4 regions of the Parageobacillus sp. G301 genome follow, and region 1 is predicted to be linked to each of the others. Evidence: predicted binding sites of a transcription regulator. Region 1 holds the regulator's gene; each other region holds the start of a gene.
The links. Region 1 encodes Rex, which represses fermentation and respiration genes when NADH is low (regulators of the CRP and FNR family bind a similar motif). Its sites were predicted from a motif close to TTGTGAAATATTTCACAA; they were not measured.
Positions count from the first base shown of each region.

Region 1 (5,533 bases):
TTTCCTGCCCTTTTTAATTATTTCACATTTCTACAAAGCTTAAACAACCGTCACCAACTCTTTTTTATCATTTTTTATAGAAGATGTGCTACAATAACGAAAAAGTATCACTATAATTTTTTCGATAAAGGGGTAAGTTTCATTGAAACGACGCTACTGGTATGTCATTATTACGTATGTCATCATGCAGCTATCAGGCATTGCAGGGGTCCCATTGTTGCATTTTCTTGGTGTTGGAAAACATGCAAAAAATGACTTTGTTGCAACAGAGATCGCCTCTGGCTATTGGGCGGTTATCAGCTTTTCCATCGCCTTTCTCATCATTCTCATTTTCTTACGTGAAGATATAAAACAGCGGCACACCCGTTATAGCGTTCCGTTGTCTACGGCATGGATGTGGGCCATTGGCGGCGTCTTTTTAGCCTTGTTTACCCAAAGCATTGCCGCTAATATTGAATGGCGCTTGCTCGGCATCGAGCCCGGTTCAGAAAATACAAAACGAATTGTCGAGATTATTCGAGTCACCCCATTATTGATGGTCGTTACTTCTGTCATCGGACCGATTTTAGAAGAAATTATCTTTCGCAAAATTATTTTCGGAACACTATATCAAAAATATAATTTCTTCATTTCCGCACTAGTTAGTTCTCTTTTATTTGCGGTTGTCCACATGGAGTTCGAACACCTGCTGCTGTATGCGACAATGGGATTTACCTTTGCGTTTCTTTACGCGAAAACAAAGCGTATTTTCGTTCCGATTTTTGCCCACGTCACTATGAATACGTTCGTCGTATTAATACAAACGATATTTGCGGATGAGATAGAAAAAATGATGCGGCAAACAGAACAGATACAACTCATTATTGGAGGCTTTTAGTACGATGAAAAGGTCACCATTACAATTCGCTTTTTTCTATTTCCTTATGGGCATCTTATTCACTTACTTGTCGATTCAAAGTGCGGATGAAACCATTTGGAATTTTTTCACGATCGTTCTTGCGATAATAGCTACGCTTGATTTTGGAACTGCGATACGTCTGTTAGTACTTTACTTTAAAAAATGAACCTCCCGCCGCATTCACGGGAGGTTTTCTTGTTCCGTCTGCGCCAATAGCGCTTTGCGATAAGCTATTTTCGAAATCCAAATGCTCACTTCATATAAAATCGAAAGCGGAATCATAACAATGACTTGTGACAGCACATCTGGCGGCGTAATGGCCGCCGCTAAAATCAATAGCGCTAAATAAGCATATTTGCGCACCTTGATTAATAACATCGGTGTAATCAAGCCAAGCCTTGTTAAAAACATTACAACTACCGGAAGCTGAAATACAATTCCAAATGGCAAGATCAGGTGAAGCAAAAATTCAAAGTATTCATTAATCCCTATCACCTGATGAATGCCGAGACGGGACGCTAAATTTTGCATAAAACGAACGACGAAAGGAAATAAGATGAAATACGCAAAACTAATGCCAGCTAAAAAGAGAAAGATCGAAATCGGAATGTAGCTTAACGTGACTCTTCGTTCCTTTTCATACAGCCCAGGACTGACAAACGCCCAAATTTGATAAAGCAGAACTGGCGCGGTAAGAACAAACGCAAGAACAAACGCAAATTGAACATAAATTTTTATTGGATCTGTTAAACGAAAGGCGTTCATCGTTAATTCCTTCGCTTCGTCCGTTCGCTGCAAATATAAAATGACGGGCTCCACGAAAAAGAAACTAGCAATAAGGGCAATGACAAAAAACACAAGAACAATAATAAGTCGCTTTCGTAATTCTCCCAGGTGTTCGTACACCGACATTTCTTTATCGTCCATACTTCAATCATCCTAACAAATCATAATTGGTCTGGTTTTTTTTCATCCTCGTCTGTTAATCCTTTAGTGGCATCCTTAAATTCCCGCAGCGATTGACCGAGCGATTTGCCCAGCTCCGGAAGTTTTTTCGTTCCAAACAATAATAAAATAACAAGCACAATTAACAAATATTTCACTTTTGATTCTCTCCTTTATCGGCCGGATAATTTTTTAAGAAATAGACTAATGATTGCAATTCAACCGCTAAATCAATATGATGGACACGAATATGTTTCGGTACGTTCAATCGAGCGGGTGTAAAGTTTAAAATTCCTTTAATCCCTTTTTGAACGAGACGGTCCGTAATCCATTGAGCGGCAGGAGCCGGTACGGTCAAAATCGCAACAGGAATTCCTTCGTGAAGGCGATTTTCCAATTCATCCAAATGATATACTGGCACACCGCCAACTTCTTTTCCTACTTTCTTTTGATCGACATCAAATGCCATCACAATTTTTGTATTATTATTTTTTGTAAAATTATAATTTAAAAACGCTGTCCCTAAGTTCCCGACTCCAAATAACGCCACTTCGGTAATTTCATCTTGATCAAGCGTCTTGCGAAAAAAAGATAATAAATAATTGACATTATATCCGTATCCTTTTTTGCCAAGCGCACCGAAATAGGAAAAATCACGACGAATGGTCGCGGGATCAACTTTTACTGCCTCACTTAATTCCGCGGAAGAAACTCGTTGTTTTCCTGAAGCATGTAAATTTTTCAAAAAACGGTAATATAGTGGCAAACGTTTTGCAGTTGCTTGCGGAATTTTTGGTTGTTCATTGTTCATTCGCAAATCCCCCAACACTACTGTTTTCTCGTTGATAATGGCCTGATTTCCCACCTGATTTTTCCACTAAATAGGTTGGGCCAATCACCATCCCTTTATCTAGCGCCTTACACATATCATACACGGTCAGTGCACAAACAGAAGCAGCCGTTAGCGCTTCCATCTCCACACCTGTACTTCCTTTTGTTTTTACCGTTACGGTGATCAGTAATTGGTAAAGCGCTTTTTCTTCCTCGACATGCCATGCAAATTGGATGTCGACACCTTTTAACATAAGAGGGTGGCACATTGGAATTAAATCAGACGTTTTTTTTGCGGCCATAATGCCAGCTACTTGCGCAACAGCAAGCACATCCCCTTTTTCAATCATGCGATTTGTCATTTTCTCGTAAATTTCTTTATTTACGGTCACGCTCGTTTGTGCTACCGCTACTCGAATGGTATCCTCTTTTTCCGTAATATCGACCATTTTTGCACGGCCTTGTTCATTAAAATGTGTAAATGATGACACGCATATCTCCCCCATTTATAAACTATACACTATTTTTGGGCATCTGTCTTTTATCGTTTTGTTTTATTGCGATAAGAAAACAAATTACGCTACACTATTATTGTTAAACGAGAGGTGAACAACAATGATTATTTTACAAGTCAATCAACTGACAAAATATTTCGGTGCTGACCTTATTTTATCGAATATAAAATTAGAAATACAATCCAAAGATAGGATTGCGCTCGTCGGAAGAAACGGAGCAGGAAAATCGACACTGTTAAAAATTATTGCTGGTGAGATGTCTTACGATAGTGGAGAAATCATCAAACCAAAAGAAGTATCGATCGGATATCTTGCTCAAGATAGCGGTCTACACTCCTCTTTATCCATTTGGGAAGAAATGATGACAGTATTTGCTCCTCTAAAAACAATAGAAAAACAATTGCGCCAGATGGAGCTGCAAATGGGAGACCCTGATCTAATCGCTGATTCTTCCCGCTATGAAAAATTATTGAAAGATTATGATGCATTGCAAGAACGCTATAAAGAACAAGGCGGTTATCAATACGAAGCGGATATTCGTTCGATTTTACACGGCTTACAATTTGCGAAATATGACTATATGACGACTCCCGTTCAATCGTTAAGCGGCGGACAACGAACTCGTCTGGCGCTTGGAAAACTGCTTTTAATGAAGCCTGATTTGCTTATTTTGGACGAACCGACAAACCATTTAGACCTTGAAACATTAACATGGCTCGAACAATACTTGCAAACATATCCTGGCGCTATTCTTATCGTATCCCACGACCGCTACTTTCTTGATAAAGTTGTCACCCAAGTATATGAGCTGTCACGGACAACATTGAAACGATACACAGGAAATTATAGCCGTTACTTAGAACAAAAAGCAGCCGAATATGAACGAGAACGAAAACTGTATGAAAAACAACAAGAAGAAATCGCAAAACTCCAAGACTTTATTCAACGCAATATTGCCCGTGCCTCCACAACAAGACGTGCACAAAGCCGGAGAAAACAGTTAGAAAAAATGGAGAGAATGGAAAAACCAGCAGGAGACGAAAAAGTTGCTTCCTTTTCTTTTGACATCGAACGGCAAAGCGGAAATGACGTATTAATCGCTGAAGATGTCGCAGTCGGATATGATGAGAACAAGCCGCTCATTCGCAATATTCGTTTCCGCATCACGCGCGGTGAAAGCATCGCCTTGGTCGGACCGAACGGAATCGGAAAATCAACGTTGTTAAAAGCGATTGTAAACAAACTTCCGCTGCAATCAGGACATTTCCGTTACGGTTCGAACGTGCAAATCGGCTATTACGACCAAAACCAGGCCGATTTGTCCTCGAATAAGCGAGTGCTCGATGAACTTTGGGATGAATACCCTGACAAAACGGAAAAAGAAATCCGCACCGTGCTCGGAAGTTTCTTATTCTCTGGAGACGATGTATTAAAACCTGTATCGGCCTTAAGCGGCGGTGAAAAAGCGAGACTGGCGCTTGCCAAACTGATGATGCAAAAAGCCAATTTCCTTATTTTAGACGAACCGACAAACCATCTTGATTTAGACAGTAAAGAAGTGCTCGAAAACGCCTTAATCGAATATCCCGGAACTATTTTATTCGTTTCTCACGACCGCTATTTTATTAATCGAATTGCCACGAAAGTATATGAGCTTTCTAGTGACGGAATTACCGAGTATTTAGGCGATTATGACTACTATGTCGCAAAAAAGGCGGAAATGCTGGAGCTAGAACGTCTCGCTTCCGAGAAACAAACAGGCCGTTCTCATGAAGAGGCATCATCGAAACTTAGCTACGAACAGGAAAAAGAGGCGAAAAAACTAGAACGACAGAGCAAGCGGCGCATTGAAGAAATTGAAACAGAAATTAGCGAATTAGAACAGCAAATCGCATACATCGACGAACAATTATGCGATCCAGAAATTTATCAAGATCATGAGAAAGTACAAAAATTGACAAAAGAGAATGACGAAATGAAGGAAAAATTAGAAAAATTACTAGAAGAATGGGAAACACTTCATACATTACAATAATAATTGCGAAAAAACATCCACGGTTGTGCATACCCGTGGATGTTTTTTAGTTAGTCACATACCCACAAACTTATCCCCAATTTTTTTCCCACAATTTAAGTTATTCACGGATTTTTCCACATTATCCACAAAAAAATCCGTTTTTATGTGAAAAAATTTGTGGTTATTTCATCCCTAATAAAATAAGATTCTTTCTCTTTTTCCACAATATCCACAATTTGTGGATAAATATATTCACATGATTATTTTTTCAATAAAAAATTGGTTTTTCTTTTTTCTACCATGCCAAACGCTCATAGCTAATCTGTT
Region 1 is NZ_BSDB01000003.1:276,040-281,572, forward strand. It holds gene QSJ37_RS17120 (CPBP family intramembrane glutamic endopeptidase) at 143-877, shown strand; gene QSJ37_RS17125 (YdiK family protein) at 924-1,064, shown strand; gene tatC (twin-arginine translocase subunit TatC) at 1,079-1,825, opposite strand; gene QSJ37_RS17135 (twin-arginine translocase TatA/TatE family subunit) at 1,846-2,001, opposite strand; gene QSJ37_RS17140 (redox-sensing transcriptional repressor Rex) at 1,998-2,654, opposite strand; gene moaC (cyclic pyranopterin monophosphate synthase MoaC) at 2,644-3,165, opposite strand; gene QSJ37_RS17150 (ABC-F family ATP-binding cassette domain-containing protein) at 3,290-5,224, shown strand.

Region 2 (5,533 bases), on a different contig from region 1:
GAATAGTCAATGCTGGATGCAGCTCCATCTTCCCGTTGATTAAATCTATTCCAAGAAAAACGGCGACGGTCGCTATAGAAAGCATTGTAAAAAAATCCAATGCGAACGAAGATAAAAAGGCAATTCGCAAAGTTCCCATTGTAGCCCGTCGATATCTTTCGCTGACTAAGATAATTTGGTTGATGTGCTGCCGGCTTAATCCTAAATATTTGAGTGTTTCCAATCCTCTCAAAGAATCGACAAAATGATTGGACAGCATTTGATAGGATGCATATTGGCGATCGGCCTTTCTTTTTGCCGCCAATCCAAGCAAAATCATAAAGGCAATAAGTATCGGAACGGCTAGGGCTAAAATGACAGCAGAGCGGATATTTATAAAAAAGATAAAGATGCAGATCATGGCAGGGATCATTGCCGAATTCATTAGTTTCGGAAGAATAAGCTCCAAATATCGTCGGAATTTCATAATCCCTTCCATAACCAAGGTGACTGTCTGTCCGGAGCCTTCTTCTTTTACAAAACGAGGGCCAAGTTGAAAAAGTTTTTGCAGCAATGATTCCCGGAACTCTTTACTCGTTCTGGCAGCAAAATGGTAGGCTATATTTCTTTTCCAAACGGTAAGCAGTTGGCGGACAACTAACGCAAGAAAGAAAATAATCAACTTTATAAAGACATTGGCAAACGAATCTCCCCCGAAAAGGGAGGAGATTGCGTCTGCCAAAAAATAAGACTGAATAATAATGATAGCACCTTGAACAGCCGTTAATACCGCCAGACCAGCTAAAACCGGCTTGATTCCTTTGTAAGAGAACAACGCCTTATCCATCAGTACGTTAAATGCTCCTTGTCAGATACTCTTTTGCGGAATACGTAATAGCTATAAATAGTATATCCTAAAACAAACGGTAAAATAGTTACGGCTACAATTGTCATTATTTTCAGGGAATATGCCCCGCTGGATGCGTTGTAGACTGTTAAATTAAAAGCTTTGTTCAAGGAACTGACCATCACCCTTGGGAACAGTCCAATGAAAATCGATGATACCGTTAACACGATCCCAAGCCCTGTCATGGTGAATGCCATTCCTTCGCGTTTATTGGAAATGAAAAAGTATGATAATCCAACAGCAAGCACAATTAATACGGCAATAATAAGCTCAAGGATAGGGCGAACCTCAAAAATATCTGTCATAGACCAAGAAAGTCCTACAAAGATGACAAGTGATCCAAATACGGCCAACACCGATTTTTTAGCCAATGCAGCCGACCGCTGTCTGATCTCTCCTTCTGTTTTTAAAGATAGGAAAGTCAAACCATGCAATAAGCACAGCAATGTAATCGTAAAGCCGCCCCAAATGGAATAGATATTAATAATATCCGAGAACCCGGCTTCCATATTCATATCTTTATGGATCGGCACACCTTTAAGCATGCTTGTAAACAGAACGCCTAGAAGGAACGGGGGCAGCATGCTTCCGAAAAAGATCACCCAGTCCCAAACATTCGTCCAGCGCGCATCTTCAACTTTGCGGCGATATTCAAAAGCAACGCCGCGTCCAATTAGGCTCAGCAAGACTGCCAGCATCAGTAAGTAATAGCCGCTGAACATCGTTGCATACCAGTGCGGAAATGCGGCAAAAATGGCGCCCGCTCCAGTTATTAGCCATACTTCATTCGCGTCCCAGAAAGGACCGATTGCATTCACCATTACGGTCCTCTCTTTTTGATTACGGGCTAGAAACCGAGTCGACATTCCTACGCCAAAATCAAAACCTTCAAGAAAGAAAAAGCCGATAAAGAGTACAGAGATTAAGATAAACCAAATTTCACTCAATTCCATCTTAAACACCTGCCTTACTGAATGGATCTATGGATGCCGTTGAATTTGCATCTTGATGTTCTATCGGTCCTCGTTTAATTTCGCGAACCATCAAATAAACCATCACACCTGCAAGAATCGTGAATATCAGTGTGTACATAATGATGGAAAATAAAACGGTCCCTGCAGAAACATTTGGTGATACAGCGTCAGCTGTCGTCATCAATCCAAATACTGTCCATGGCTGACGACCCACTTCGGTCATGATCCATCCGAAAGTGTTTGCCAAAAACGGAAACGAGATAGCCGGAACAAGGATTTTCAAGAACCTACTGCTTTGCAGAAGGCGTCCCTTTTTCCACAGATACAGACCAATCATTGATAATAATATCATCGCCGTGCCAAAGCCAACCATTAAACGGAAGCTCCAATACGTCGTTTTGACTGGAGGGATATAATTCGTACCTTCGCCAACGATTGGATCGTATTTTTTCGCATATTCAGCTTGGAGAGTTTTCATTCCTTTTAAACTGCCTTCAAATTTAGAATAAGATAAATAGCTTAATGCATAAGGAATATTTAGTTCAAACTTATTTTTTTGATTCTTTGTATCAATCCAAGCAAATACTGACCATGGTGCAGGATCAGGCGTATCTTCCCAAATGCCCTCTGCAGCTGCCATCTTCATCGGCTGTGTTTTCACAAGATATTGTGCTTGTGCATGTCCGCTGAAGGCAGTACCCAAACTGCCGACTAAACCAATAATTAAGGCGATATTCATGGATTTTTTGTAAAATTCAATATGTTTCTTTTTTAATAGATTATAGGCACTTACGCCAGCAACGAAGAACGCTCCGGTACACAATGCACCTGTGATGACATGCGGAAACTCCACCCACAATTGTCCATTCGTTATAAGCGCAAGAAAGTCAACCATTTCTGCCCTGCCATTTCTAATTTCATAACCAACAGGCACTTGCATGAAGGAGTTAGCTGTTAAAATCCAAAAACCGGAAAGCATAGACCCAATAGATACAAGCCAAATGCTTGCCAGGTGTACTTTTTTAGGCAAACGATCCCAGCCAAAAATCCAAAGGCCAATAAAGGTAGATTCCATAAAGAAGGCAAGCAATGCTTCAATGGCCAATGGCGCCCCGAAGACGTCACCGACAAATCTAGAATAATCCGACCAGTTCATCCCAAATTGGAATTCCTGAATAATTCCTGTTACAACCCCTACCGCAAAGTTAATCAGGAACAAATGCCCCCAGAATTTCGCCATTTTTTTATAAATTTCATTTTTCTTCACTACATATAATGTCTGCATCAAAGCGACAATAAATGCTAGGCCAATGGTAAGCGGCACAAAGAAGAAATGGTAGATGGTAGTCAAGGCAAATTGTATCCTTGCCAACATTACTGGATCCATCGTAGTTCCTCCTTTAAGTTAAGTATTTCCTCAGAATTGGCCTGAGGCGATGTCATGTTCATAATTTCACATAACTAACTATATGTTCAAAACTTCACATAACTAGCACTTACTCGATCGCATTCCTCCCTTAAGAATTCATTAGAGCATGATCTGAGGTGATATGATGTTCATAAATTCACAAAATTAAACATTATTAACATGAGTAACATAAAAACTGTACAAAAAACTGGCCACTTTCTGAAGTGACAAAAACAGCTCTATGAACGAGAAACTTACTAATACTATAACAAAGAAACGATCATAAATTCTTTGACAGTTTGACAAATGTGTTACAAAATTACGGCGAAATTCGTAAAATAAATAGATGATTGATAAGGGGCAAGTACATAATCACATTTGAAAGCGAAACATATAGTACTGGTACCAGAAGAAAAAAGGAGGAAATATTCTTATGGGGAAACATGATAAAGAAAATTACCATGATGATCAGGAAGAATTAAGAGAAAGTGTCTCTGTTAAACACGACAAAGATGGTCTTACCATTTATATCAATATTTATAACAACAATAATCTTGCAAACCAAGGCGGTAAAGCTGGTACTAAACAAGCAGCAGAAACCGGCGGACAGATCAATGGAAAAGGGCCGAACGCAAACCAGGGCGGACAGATTGCTAAAGAAGGTGGACAAAACGCAAACCAAGAAGGACAGATCGCGAAAAATGGCGGAGAGAATGATTTAGTCGAGAAAAATAAAACTAAAATAAACACGGATGAAGTTTAAGATGGAAAGGTCTTAGGGGATCGGGGCGACCACAACTATTGGAATGTCCAAGAGGAGGTCGTCCCCGTCTTTTTTCTTCTTTTTATATTTTTAACTGAAGATAATATGTATTGTTTATATTTTCTCTTTCCTCTACATTATCCACCATTGTACTTGTACTTACAGAACAACTACTCCAAAGATTACAACGAAAAACACTTCTCCTCCGTCACTCATTTTCCACCACTCATTTTAATTTCGCACACTTCAATCGAAATATTTAAGAATCACCCGCTTTCACCGGCGTTAGTCGGTAAGTGGGGGTAGTTCCATTTAAAATCTTCCCGATCTAAAAATCGAATATAAAAGCCAGCAAAACATTAAGGTAGCAACGCAAAAGCCAATCTCGATCGCCGGAATTTTCCACAATAATGTCGATTGTCTTCCCATCGACGAGCCGATAATAATGCCAACCATAATGATGCTGAAGGAAAGCAAAACAATGCTAAACGATAAACGGTTACTGATTTGGTCTAATTTTCTCAATAGAAAATCCAGGTCAGGGATGCCGATCTCCAGGCGTACTTTCCCTTGATTCATCAGTCTCGTTAATTCTTTTATATTTTTCGGCAAATCCACAAGCAGTTCCCCATAATCGGAAAAGCGTTTCCATGCCATTTCCGCTACGTTTTTCGGCCGCATCCGCTCCTTTAGCAGCTGGCGGCCAAACGGTTCGGCAAAGTCGATAATACTAAAGTCGGGATCCAATTTTTCCACGATCCCTTCCACCGTCAGCAGCGCCTTCCCTAACAACGTTAAATCGCTTGGGATGCGGATCGAGTGGCGGAATGCAACATGAAGCAAATCCTGAACTGCCTCGCCGAGACTGACTTTGCTCAACGGAATATGATAATATTTTTCTCTCAATTGCTCGATATCTTCACGCAACTGGCTTACATTTACCTCATCCGGCACCAAGCCCATATCTCCGATCGTTTTCATGACTCCATCGGTGCTTTGGCGCATCAAAGCGATAATTAAGGAAGATAAATGATATTTCATTTCTGGAGTGATTCTCCCTACCATGCCGAAATCAATGAACGCAATCACGTCTCCCGACAAAGCTAACACATTTCCCGGATGGGGATCTCCATGAAAAAAGCCTTCCATAAAAATTTGCTGAAACATTCCCTTCGCCAGCCGCTCCGCTAGAATTTTTAAGTTATAGCCGTGTTGTTTCAGCCGCTCCAGTTCCCCTAATTTGATGCCTTCTACATATTCCATCGTCAATACTTTTTTTGTTGAATAGTCCCAAAACACTTTTGGCACATAAATAGTTGGATCGCTTTGAAATTGTTTGGAAAATTTCTCGGCATTGCGCGCCTCTACGGTGTAATCGAGCTCTAGGCGAAGCGATTTTGATAGCTCGTCCAATATATCGCGTATCTGATATTGCACCGCCCACTCCAAGCGGCGTTCCGCGAGAGCGGTTAAATCTTGAAGAATTTCCAAATCTGTTTCTA
Region 2 is NZ_BSDB01000001.1:531,181-536,713, forward strand. It holds gene cydD (thiol reductant ABC exporter subunit CydD) at 1-826, opposite strand, end outside; gene cydB (cytochrome d ubiquinol oxidase subunit II) at 826-1,839, opposite strand; gene QSJ37_RS02855 (cytochrome ubiquinol oxidase subunit I) at 1,841-3,247, opposite strand; gene QSJ37_RS02860 (hypothetical protein) at 3,702-4,031, shown strand; gene QSJ37_RS02865 (ABC1 kinase family protein) at 4,344-5,533, opposite strand, start outside.
Region 2: the regulator Rex is predicted to act here: its motif matches at 3,330-3,347, upstream of QSJ37_RS02855 (cytochrome ubiquinol oxidase subunit I).

Region 3 (5,533 bases), on a different contig from region 1:
TTACTTGTGCATTCATCTCGATTTTGACATCATGTGGACCGATGCGTTCCATTTTCAATGGAACCGGTTTTTGGTTAAGATCTTTATGGGCAGCGATGACGTTTGAACTTGCGTGATGCTCTGTCTTTACCGTTTCTTTCGTCGCCTCTTTCTCCCCGGCACTTTCGTTTCCACAGGCCGCTAGTAACGCTGCCGTCGCTGCTACCGCCATGAATGCGTGAAGTTTGCCTGCCATGTTTCTCCCTCCATTTTTATCAATCCTTACACTTTAAGAATAGTGCGTTCTGTTTCTCATCCTAGTGATTCGTATCACGTATCATGACCGATGTTTGAATAGTTTGTGAATTACTGAACAATGTTATATATTAACGTTAGAAATCATTTCGGTAGGGAAAATGATGGATTGAGTAATATACGTTTTGTTTGAGGACAGTGAAAACTTAAAAAGGAAATATCCAATTACATTTACTACGTTATTAATCAGGAATCATGGCTTCATATTTAAATAAAAAAACGGATCGCTTGTAACGATCCGCTTTTTTGTTATGATACATATGGATTTGCTGGTTCGCCCACTTTTTTGCCGAAGACAACGCGGTTAAGCAAGAAGCAAATGATGGCAAACAAGCTGAGCAGAATAAAACCGAGCATGTAAGAACCAGTAACGTCTTTCACGATTCCCAGCAAAATCGGCGGGAAAAAGCCGCCAAGTCCGCCCCATGCGCCGACGATGCCGGTGACAGCGCCTGTTTCTGCAGGGAATAGCTGCGGAACAAGCTTAAAGACCGCACCGTTTCCTAATCCGGACATAATGGCGATAAACAAGCATGCGACTGTCATCACAACAATATTTTCCATTCCAAATGCAATGGCAAGCGCTCCAATCGTAATTCCGGCATAAACGAAATTCAATACCCGTTCGGCACCGATTTTATCGCCGAGGTTTCCGCCAATCGGCCTTGCAAGTGTCGCAATAATGGTAAATCCAGCAGCGCGAAGCCCGGCATCAACCGGAGTTAAACTATATAAATCAATGAGCAACGATGGCAAATAAATGCCGAATGCGACGAATGCTCCGAATGTCACGAAATAAAATAGTGATAAAGTCCACGTATGTTTATATTTCAACACAGATAACGAATCAAGCATCGTTTTTTGCTGCTTAGGCTTTGGCATATCCGGAGTAAAGAACCAAACAAGAAGGAGCATGATGACAACCGGGATAATCATCCCCCAAAACGCCCACTTCACTCCAAAAGCTGCCGCAATCGACGGAATAGAAAAACTTGCGACCGCCGTTCCAATATTGCCCATCGCGTTGATGCCGAGCGCTGTTCCTTGTTTTTCTGGCGGTGTTAAGCGCGATACGAACGTAACGGAAATCGCAAACGATGTTCCTGCCATTCCGATAAAAAACGCCCAAAACATTAACATTGCATATGAATCAGCAAAACCCGCTCCTATTAATGGAATAATTATGAACAATAGCAACAACGAAAATAATTGTCTGCCGCCAAATCGATCCGTCCAAATCCCGAGCGGAATGCGCATAATGGAACCAAGCAAAACTGGAATCGCAACTAAAATGCTTTTTTGTGTCGATGTTAGCCCGTACATTTCTTGGAATGTATTCGCCAACGGAGAAAATACAGCCCATACGGCAAACGCAAACGTCATCGCCAACGTTGTAATCGGCAAAAGAGCTTTTTGCTTATTCATCACGAAAATCCTCCTTTTTGATCGCAGCCATCATCCACTTCTTTTGAGTACATCATACGGAAATGAAAAAAGAATGTTTGTGATGTTTCTCACATTTTTTTATAGTGTCACATAATTGTAAAAAATTGATTTCCATCTTTATCATGTCCTGACGTTTATAAAAAATGTCTTGAAAATCGTTTTAATTAATCTGAAAATAAAAAAAGCTGGCTCCCATATGAGAACCAGTTAACAGTGATTAAAATAGATGTTTTTCTTTTTGTCGCAATGCTTTTGGAATGTATACGCAATACGGTTCGCTTTCTAAGTAATCACCCGTAACAGCATACGCCCGCGAGCGCGATCCGCCGCAAACGTAGCGGAATTCGCATACGCCGCATTTTCCTTTATATTTATCAGGATTGCGCAAGTCTTGGAAAATCGGCGAATTCCGGTAAATTTCCGCAAGCGGCGTTTCACGGACGTTTCCTGCTTTCACCGGGAGCAACCCGCTCGGATATACGTCACCGATATGAGAAATAAAAACAAATCCATTGCCATCATTGACCCCTTTTGGCGCGCGTCCAAGACCGTCAACTTGTCCAGTTAATCCTTTCATCAGCACGTCTTCATAGTTAATTTCATCGCCCGAGATTTGATTTTCTCGCATTTTCGCTTGCAACACGACGCGGCGATAATGCTGCCCTGCTGTCGTTTTTATGTCAAACGGGACGCGCTTGCTCGTTTCATAAAGCCAACGAAACACTTTTTCATGTTCCACCGGCGAAATCATATCTGACTCTTTTCCGCGGCCTGTCGGCACAAGGAAAAAGACGCTCCAAAGCACACATTTTAGTTTTTCAACCAACTCTGCCATTTCATCAAGCACATGGACGTTATATCGAGAGATGACGGTATTAATTTGCACTGGAATATCAAGTTCATGTAAATATTCAATCGCTTTTATGGTCAAATCAAACGAACCGGATGTTCCACGAAAACGATCATGAATTTCCGCGTTTGGCCCATCTAAACTAAACGCCCAACGAGAAAGGCCAACTTCCTTCGCTTTCCGAATCGCTTCCTTTGTCACGTTCGGCGTCGCACTTGGCGTCATTGAAACATGAAGTCCTTTGTCAATCGCATATTTGGCAAGATCATATACATCTGGGCGCATGAGCGGGTCCCCGCCAGTAAACACGAGAAGCGGCTGATCCATCTCATATATATCATCAATTAACTTTTTCCCTTCTTCGAATGTCAATTCGCGCGGATCGCGGTGATATTGCGCTTCCGCTCGGCAATGAACACATTTTAACTGACATGCCCTTGTTAGTTCCCAAATCACAATAAACGGATTTTCGTTAAAGTCCCTCACTATTGTTCCCCTCCTTGTTCTCATTGTACTGCATTGGAGAGGACACTAATGTGATAAATATCACAAAGTGACTTATGTCACAATATCGTCAAACTCATTCGGCGTGTTTACATTGCGAAAGACGATCTCATCTTCCCAAAAATCTTGCTCGTTAACATAGTGGACATGGCAATGGCGAAAAAGCGATTTCATCCTATTATCTTGTGCCTGTAGAAGTTTTTCGATCTGCTTGCATGTTCGCCGATGATATATGCCAACTAACGGCTGAATTCGGCCGAAATGCGCACAGATAATCGCATCAAACTTCTCGTTCGCATATTTAGCAAGTTTTGCCGCTGCTTCTGGACGCATATACGGCATATCGCACGGAAGCACAAATATCCATTCCGCTTCGCATTCTTTCATGACCGTATAAATTCCAGCAAGCGGTCCTTGGCCACGATACCGTTCATCGTCCATAATCACTTTTTCCGCCGTCTTTTGTCGAAAACAGTCTATTAGCGAAGGATGGCTAACAATATAAATATCCTCTACTACTGCGCGTAACGTTTCCACAGCAATTTCAAAAAAATATTTTCCGTTAAATTTGGCAAACGCTTTCGGGCTGCCAAAACGCCGCGACCGCCCGCCGGCAAGAACCACTCCTGCCATTTTGTTCATTCATTTTTCCCCTTTCACCAAAATCTTTGTTTTACTGTACCATGGAAGCAACAAAAAAAAAAGATTCCCGTCATTCTTTCGGGAATCTTTTTTAGCATTCATGTTTATTTTTTGCCGATTGCGACTCGCCAAATTTCTGGTCCTTCTTCCAAGTACTCCCAAGTAAATTGGTCTGGACGTTCCATCATAAACTGATAATGCAACGGACGCGGATCATGGTCATTCGTTAATTCCATCACTTCACCTGGTTTTAAGCTATCGAATAAGCGAAAGATCGCAGGGTGTCTTTCTCTTGGCTCATAGTCAGGCGCATGAATTTTTGCGGCAAATTGATTCATACTTATTGCCTCCTTTATAGTATAATTAATTATGTATACATCATAATCATTTCTGTCGTTTGTCGTAGTGACGAATATCACAATTGATGGATGAAAATTCTCAATGCCTGTGAAAGGAGAAATGATGATTGGAAGAGCTTGTTGGCTTTTGTTCGCAGTGCGGCAAACCAATTCATTGTTTTCATGGTTTCTTAAACGGCGTCATTTGCGACGAAAAAGAAACATTATACTGTTTTCAATGTCACGAGAAAAAAGAAAAAATGCAGAAAACCTAACAATAAACAAGATAGAAAGCGCTATCATAGAAAGATAAAAAGAATCACAGCACAAATGGCTGTGATTCTTTTTTGTTTATTCTTCTTTTGTTAGATCGACGACCGGAAGCGCTTCTCCCTCACCGTGTGTCGGTTTACGCAAATGGAATAGCGCTTTTACGCTGAACCCCATAATCACGATGACACCAATTAAGAAAATCGTATCTGGAACAGCACGGATCAGATTCAAGTTTTGCACAATATCTTGTTGTAAAAACTCTGGAGAGCGAGATGCCCAATAGCCTTTTTCAAAAGCTTCTTTAATTTGCAGAATGCCGACTGGCAACAACGTCACTGCAATCATCCCTGCAAGCCCGATATTGAGCATCCAGCATGCAAATTTTAATAATTTATCGTTCCATGCTTCCGGTTTCACGATATTGCGCAATGAGTAAAGCAGCACGGCAATACCGAACATTCCGTAAACACCCATCATCGATCCATGGCCGTGGGCTGGTGTTAAAAATTGCCCGTGTTCAAAGTAGCTGACTGCCGGCAAGTTGATAAGGAATCCAAGCACACCCGCGCCGACTAAGTTCCAAATTGCCGTAGCAATTAAGAACCAGAATGTCGATTTATAAGGGAAGTTAACCCCGCCGTCGCGCATCATTTTATACTGTTCATATGCTTCTAAAATCAGCAATGTAAGCGGAATGACTTCGAGCGCTGAGAAGACGGCGCCAAGCGCAATCCATATTTCCGCCGAACCGTTGTAATAATAGTGGTGGCCGATACCGATGACCCCGCTGCCAAGCAAAATCGTAAATTGGAAATATAATGCTCTTACTGTAGATTTTTTTGTAACAAGTCCTAATTGCACTAACAAAAAGCCGATAACAACAACCGCAAACACTTCGAAAATTCCTTCTACCCACAAATGGATAATCCACCAGCGCCAGAAATCTGCCATTGTAAAGTTCGTGTCTGGCTTAATAAAGAACGCAAAGATGTAAAAGAACGGCACCGCAATTGCAGAATAGAACAATAAGTGAATTAGTCCGCCTTTATCACTTTCCCGCTTCAATCCGCTCTTAATGCCGCGGAAGACAATAAACAGCCAAATAAGCATACCTACTACTAAGATAATTTGCCAAATGCGTCCAAGCTCAAGATATTCCCAACCTTGATGGCCGAGCAAGAACCAG
Region 3 is NZ_BSDB01000001.1:1,464,747-1,470,279, forward strand. It holds gene QSJ37_RS07470 (multicopper oxidase domain-containing protein) at 1-235, opposite strand, end outside; gene QSJ37_RS07475 (MFS transporter) at 544-1,719, opposite strand; gene QSJ37_RS07480 (TIGR04053 family radical SAM/SPASM domain-containing protein) at 1,958-3,076, opposite strand; gene QSJ37_RS07485 (molybdenum cofactor guanylyltransferase) at 3,149-3,736, opposite strand; gene QSJ37_RS07490 (DUF2249 domain-containing protein) at 3,841-4,074, opposite strand; gene QSJ37_RS07495 (nitric-oxide reductase large subunit) at 4,426-5,533, opposite strand, start outside.
Region 3: the regulator Rex is predicted to act here: its motif matches at 4,140-4,157, upstream of QSJ37_RS07490 (DUF2249 domain-containing protein).

Region 4 (5,533 bases), on a different contig from region 1:
AACTGGAAACCAACGCGACTTGTATGTCATTATTCGCAAATTAGAGGAGGTCGATTGGCTTGAAGATTAAAGCGCAAGTCGGCATGGTTATGAATTTAGATAAATGCATCGGCTGCCATACGTGCAGCGTCACTTGCAAAAATACGTGGACAAATCGTCCCGGTGCAGAATATATGTATTTCAACAACGTCGAAACAAAACCAGGGATCGGTTATCCGAAACAGTGGGAAGATCAAGACAAATATAAAGGCGGCTGGGAGCTCAAAAACGGGGAACTCCAGTTGAAATCCGGCTCGAAAGCAACCCGTCTGCTTAACTTGTTTTACAACCCATACCAGCCAACGATTGATGATTATTATGAACCGTGGAATTACGATTACGAAACATTGACCACTAGCCCCGAAAAACACCATCAGCCGGTTGCTCGCCCGAAATCGGCGATCACCGGCGAGTTTATGGAACTATCTTGGGGGCCAAACTGGGAAGACGACCTTGCCGGCGCCCATATTACCGGATTGAGAGATCCAAACGTTGTCAAAATGGAGCAGTCGATTCAAGCGGAGTTCGAAAACGTCTTTATGATGTATTTGCCGCGTATTTGCGAACATTGCATCAATCCATCGTGCGTCTCGAGCTGCCCGTCAGGAGCGATGTATAAACGCGACGAGGATGGCATCGTCCTCGTTGACCAAAACGCATGCCGCGCCTGGCGTTATTGCGTAACGAGCTGTCCATATAAAAAAGTATATTTCAACTGGCAAACAAATAAAGCGGAAAAATGCACGCTCTGCTTCCCACGCATTGAAGCGGGCATGCCGACGATCTGCGCGGAAACGTGTGTCGGCCGCATTCGTTACATCGGCGTCATGCTTTACGATGCCGACAAAGTGAAAGAAGCGGCGAGCGTAGAAGACGAAAAAGAGTTGTATCATGCACAGCTTGGCATTTTCCTCGATCCGCACGATCCGGAAGTGATCGCAAAAGCAAAAGAAGAAGGTATTCCGGATGAATGGATCGAAGCGGCGCAGCGTTCGCCGATTTATAAAATGATTGTCGATTGGAAAATCGCGCTTCCGCTTCACCCGGAATACCGCACATTGCCAATGGTATGGTACATTCCGCCATTAAGCCCGATTATGAACATGTTTGAAGGAAAAGGAAGCAAAGCGAATGCGGAAGACATTTTCCCAGCGATTGATGAAATGCGCATCCCAATTCAATATTTAGCAAATTTATTAACAGCTGGAGATGAAACACACATCCGTATTACGTTGAAAAAAATGGCGGCGATGCGTTCCTATATGCGCGCGCGTCAAACAAACAAACAACCCGATATCAGCATGATAGAAGAGCTCGATTTAAGCGAACAAGATATCGAAGACATGTACCGTTTATTAGCGATCGCCAAATATAAAGACCGCTTCGTGATTCCGGCATCCCATCGCGAAGAAGTCGCCGAATTATACGCGGAACAAGGAAGCTGCGGTTTATCATTTGCCGGCGGTCCAGGTGCTTGCGGCACGCTCTCTTAATACGAGGTGATAAATGATGGATCAAGAACAAATGCAAACCGTGTTTTTATGCATATCCCATTTATTGTCATATCCTGATGAAGAATGGGCAAACTTGCTAGATGACTGCCTAGAAGCAATCCATACTGTACAAAATGATGCAATCGTCAATAATATCTCGACTTTTATTCATCACATACAAACAATCCCTGCTCAGCAGCGCATGGAACAATATGTCGAAACGTTCGATTTCGGCAAAAAAACAAATTTGTATGTTACCTATATGAATACAGGCGAGCAGCGCGAGCGCGGTTTGGAGCTTTTGCAACTAAAACAGCGTTATAAAGCGGCCGGTTTTGATACGACCGACCAAGAACTCCCTGATTATTTGCCGCTAATGCTTGAGTTTGCCGCCTACGCGGAACAACAATATGTTGTTCCGCTCTTTGAAACATATGCAAACAATATCGATGAAATCCGAAAACAGCTCGCAGCCATTGAAAGTCCTTATACCGCTATTTTCGACGCTATTTTCCTGGCGTTCGAAGAACTTGGTGTGAAGCCAATCCCGAAAGGAAGTGTGTGATATGTTGGAACAATTTCTTTGGGTCATTTTGCCTTACATTGTCCTAACGATTTTTATCGGCGGCCATATTTGGCGTTATCAATACGATCAGTTTGGCTGGACGTCCAAATCAAGCGAAGTATTGGAAAAAAAGCAGTTGCGCCTCGGCAGCCTTCTTTTCCATTGGGGAATTTTATTTGTTTTTATCGGACATGTCATGGGAATTCTGATTCCTGAAGCCGTTTACGAAACGATGGGCATTTCGGAAGAAGCATACCACCTCATCGCCCTTGCTGGCGGTATTCCGGCAGGATTGGCTGCTCTGACCGGACTAATCATTCTGATCCGCCGCCGCATAGCAGTAAAACGCGTTAGAGTAACAAGCAGCCGTGGAGATTGGATCGCTCTCCTTTTCCTCGCGATTGTCATCCTAACCGGATTTTCTTCTACGCTGCTTAATATCGATTCTAACGGCTTTGACTACCGAACAACAATCGGTCCATGGTTCCGCGGCATCCTAATGTTCCAGCCAAATCCAGCTTATATGGAACAAGTGCCAATCTGGTTTCAAATTCATATTATCGCAGCATTAGGCATTTTTGCCGTTTGGCCATTTACAAGATTGGTGCACGTGTTTAGCTTGCCGCTCCGTTATCTTAAACGAAACTATGTCGTTTATCGTAAACGCATGCCTAAGCAAACGGAACAACTAAACAACATTCATTAATATGCTTCCCCCTTTCGCATAAATAGAAAAACGGGATACTCCTATTTTTATGAGGAGATATCCCGTTTTTTTTTTCTATATTTTGCTTATTTTTTCGGACAGCTCTTCTTTTTCTTCATCCGAGAATAGCCGCTCAGCCATCGGGAATAACACATTTTCTTCTTTCATAAAGTGTTCCGACAAAATGTGATATGCTTGGTTAACCATATCGGCAAGCTCCATGGCGCTTTCCCGATCGACCGCTTCTGGAAGCTCCGCTGTTTTTGTTAAAAAAGATGCGATTCGTTGTTTCGCTTGTTCGTGTTCATACTCCATGACCGCAATCGGACCGGATGTTCTTCCGATATATCGAGCCATCATTGGAAACAACACACCTTCTTCCCGCTCTGAGTGCGGATCTAACTCATAAATAAATGCTAGAACATTTTTCCGTAATGCAAGCAAGCGTTCTTTCCAATTTTGCACTTCATCATTGTTGCCAATAGTCTGTGCCAGTTCAAAAAGATCATGCATTTGTTCACGCAATAGCTCATGCTCCTGCTTTAAACGCTCTAAACCTGAACATAACTCCACTTCTTCGTGCCCGACCATATGACAAAATGAATGCATTATCCATTCCCTCCTATTGTTTCTTTGTCATGATTGTACCTTGTTTTTCGCAAACACGTTGTGAGCGATATCACACCCCAATATAAAGAAACAATCACACAAGAAAACCTCCTGCGTGATTGTTCCGCATTTTTTATAAATCCGGATGTTCATGCTTTGCTTTTAGTATGCGCCATCTTCGCTCAACTTCTTCTTCCAGTTCCATCAAAAGATCTCGGTTTTCTTCTTTTAATAAATGTTTCGCTTTTCCCATATATTTTAGCCATTCGCTTAACGGAATGCGCCGATTTTTTTCTTCCGGATCATACGTAATAGTTGTTTTTCCACGTTCTACTTCATATAGCGGGAAGAAACAAGAATCTACCGCCGCTTTCAAAATTTGTTCTCCGTATCGTTCTTCCGATTTCCAGTTTAGCGGGCATGTAATAAGCAGCTTGCCGTATACCGTTCCTTCATGCTGGGCATACCATTGCGCTTTCGCCGCTTTTTTCACTAAATCTTGCGGAAACGCTTCTGCTCCCGTAAACACGTAAGGGATGTTCGTCGCCGCCATAATTTGCGGCGTGTCTTTATGATGAAACGCCTTTCCGCGCTGCGTTTTTCCAACTCCCGTCGTGCTTGTCATATGTCCCATCGGTGTTGAATAGGACATTTGGGAGCCGGTGTTCATATATCCTTCATTATCATACTCGATAATAATTAATTTGTGGTTGCGCAGGGCAGTTCCGATGGCGGATCCCATTCCGATGTCCATGCCGCCGTCGCCTGTGACCATCACAAATGTCACATCATCAGAAACATTGAGTTCTCCGCGGCGTTTCATTTCGAAAAATGCTTCCACCATTCCTGACAAGGTTGCCGCCCCGTTTTGGAATAAGTTATGGACCATCGTTTGTTTATGCGAGCTATATGGATAAGCAGTCGTTACAACGTAAGCACACCCAGTCTGGAATAAGACGACAACATCGCCTTCAATTCCTTTAAAAAATAGCTCTAACCCTGGGAAAATTCCACATCCTGGACAAGCGCCATGCCCCGGAGCAAGTCGTTTCGGTTTCGCCGTTAATGCACGAAGTGGAGGGATTTTTACTTTTAGCCGCTTCGTTTCTTCATCTTGAGTAACTTGAATTAATCCCGTTTTAAACGAATCTCCATGCATTGGCTCGATTACTGGCTTTTGCCGCTTTTCAGGGCGGCCCGGCACATGTCCAAAATAATCAAACGGCTTTTCTGCGTATCCTTTTTCCATTGCCTCGATCGCCATTTGGAAAAACGCTTCCGCATCTTCCGCATAAAAATCTTTCCCACCAACGCCAAACACGCGGCTTAACACGATCGTTTTATTTTCTTTATCCTCTTTTAAAGCTGATTTCACTTCATGTGTCATGTTCGGCCCATGTGCTCCGTACGAATCCGCCCGTTCTCCGATAAGAAGTGCTTTAACATGTTTTAATGCTTTGCGAATTTCTTCGACTGGAAATGGACGAATAATATTCGGGCTGATGACTCCCGCTTTAATGCCTTTTGCCCGCAACTTGTCAACGACATCTTTTGCCGTTTCTGCCGCTGAGTTTAGTAAAAATAACGCTACTTCCGCGTCTTCCATTTTATATAAATCGAGTACCGGATATTCGCGGCCTGATAACACAGCATACTCGCGCGCTACTTGCTTGAACACCTCTCCTGCACGGTATAAAGCTTCTGATTGCTGATAGTTATTATTGATTAAATCATCCCCGTTCATATGAGCTCCGATGGTAATCGGCTTTTTCGGGTCGGACGCATTTGGGAAATTCGTTGGCCGTTCACCAATAAAGGATTGTACGACGCTTCGGTCTTTAAAATATTGTACTTTTCGTTTTTGATGTGATGTGAAAAAGCCGTCATACGCGACGATGACAGGCAGACGGACATCGGCATGCTCAGCAATTTTCAACGCCATAATATTCATGTCATATACCGCCTGTGGAGTGCGGGCGAGCAAAATAACCCATCCAGTATTTAAGGCAAAATAAAGATCAGAATGATCGCCACGAATATCGAGCGGGCCGCTGATCGAGCGAGTAACTAAATTCAACACCATTGGAAAACGCGTCCCAGACTGTACCGGCAACTGCTCAA
Region 4 is NZ_BSDB01000001.1:638,010-643,542, forward strand. It holds gene QSJ37_RS03390 (nitrate reductase subunit alpha) at 1-70, shown strand, start outside; gene narH (nitrate reductase subunit beta) at 60-1,532, shown strand; gene narJ (nitrate reductase molybdenum cofactor assembly chaperone) at 1,549-2,097, shown strand; gene narI (respiratory nitrate reductase subunit gamma) at 2,099-2,803, shown strand; gene QSJ37_RS03410 (hemerythrin domain-containing protein) at 2,879-3,412, opposite strand; gene QSJ37_RS03415 (thiamine pyrophosphate-dependent enzyme) at 3,546-5,533, opposite strand, start outside.
Region 4: the regulator Rex is predicted to act here: its motif matches at 3,471-3,488, upstream of QSJ37_RS03410 (hemerythrin domain-containing protein).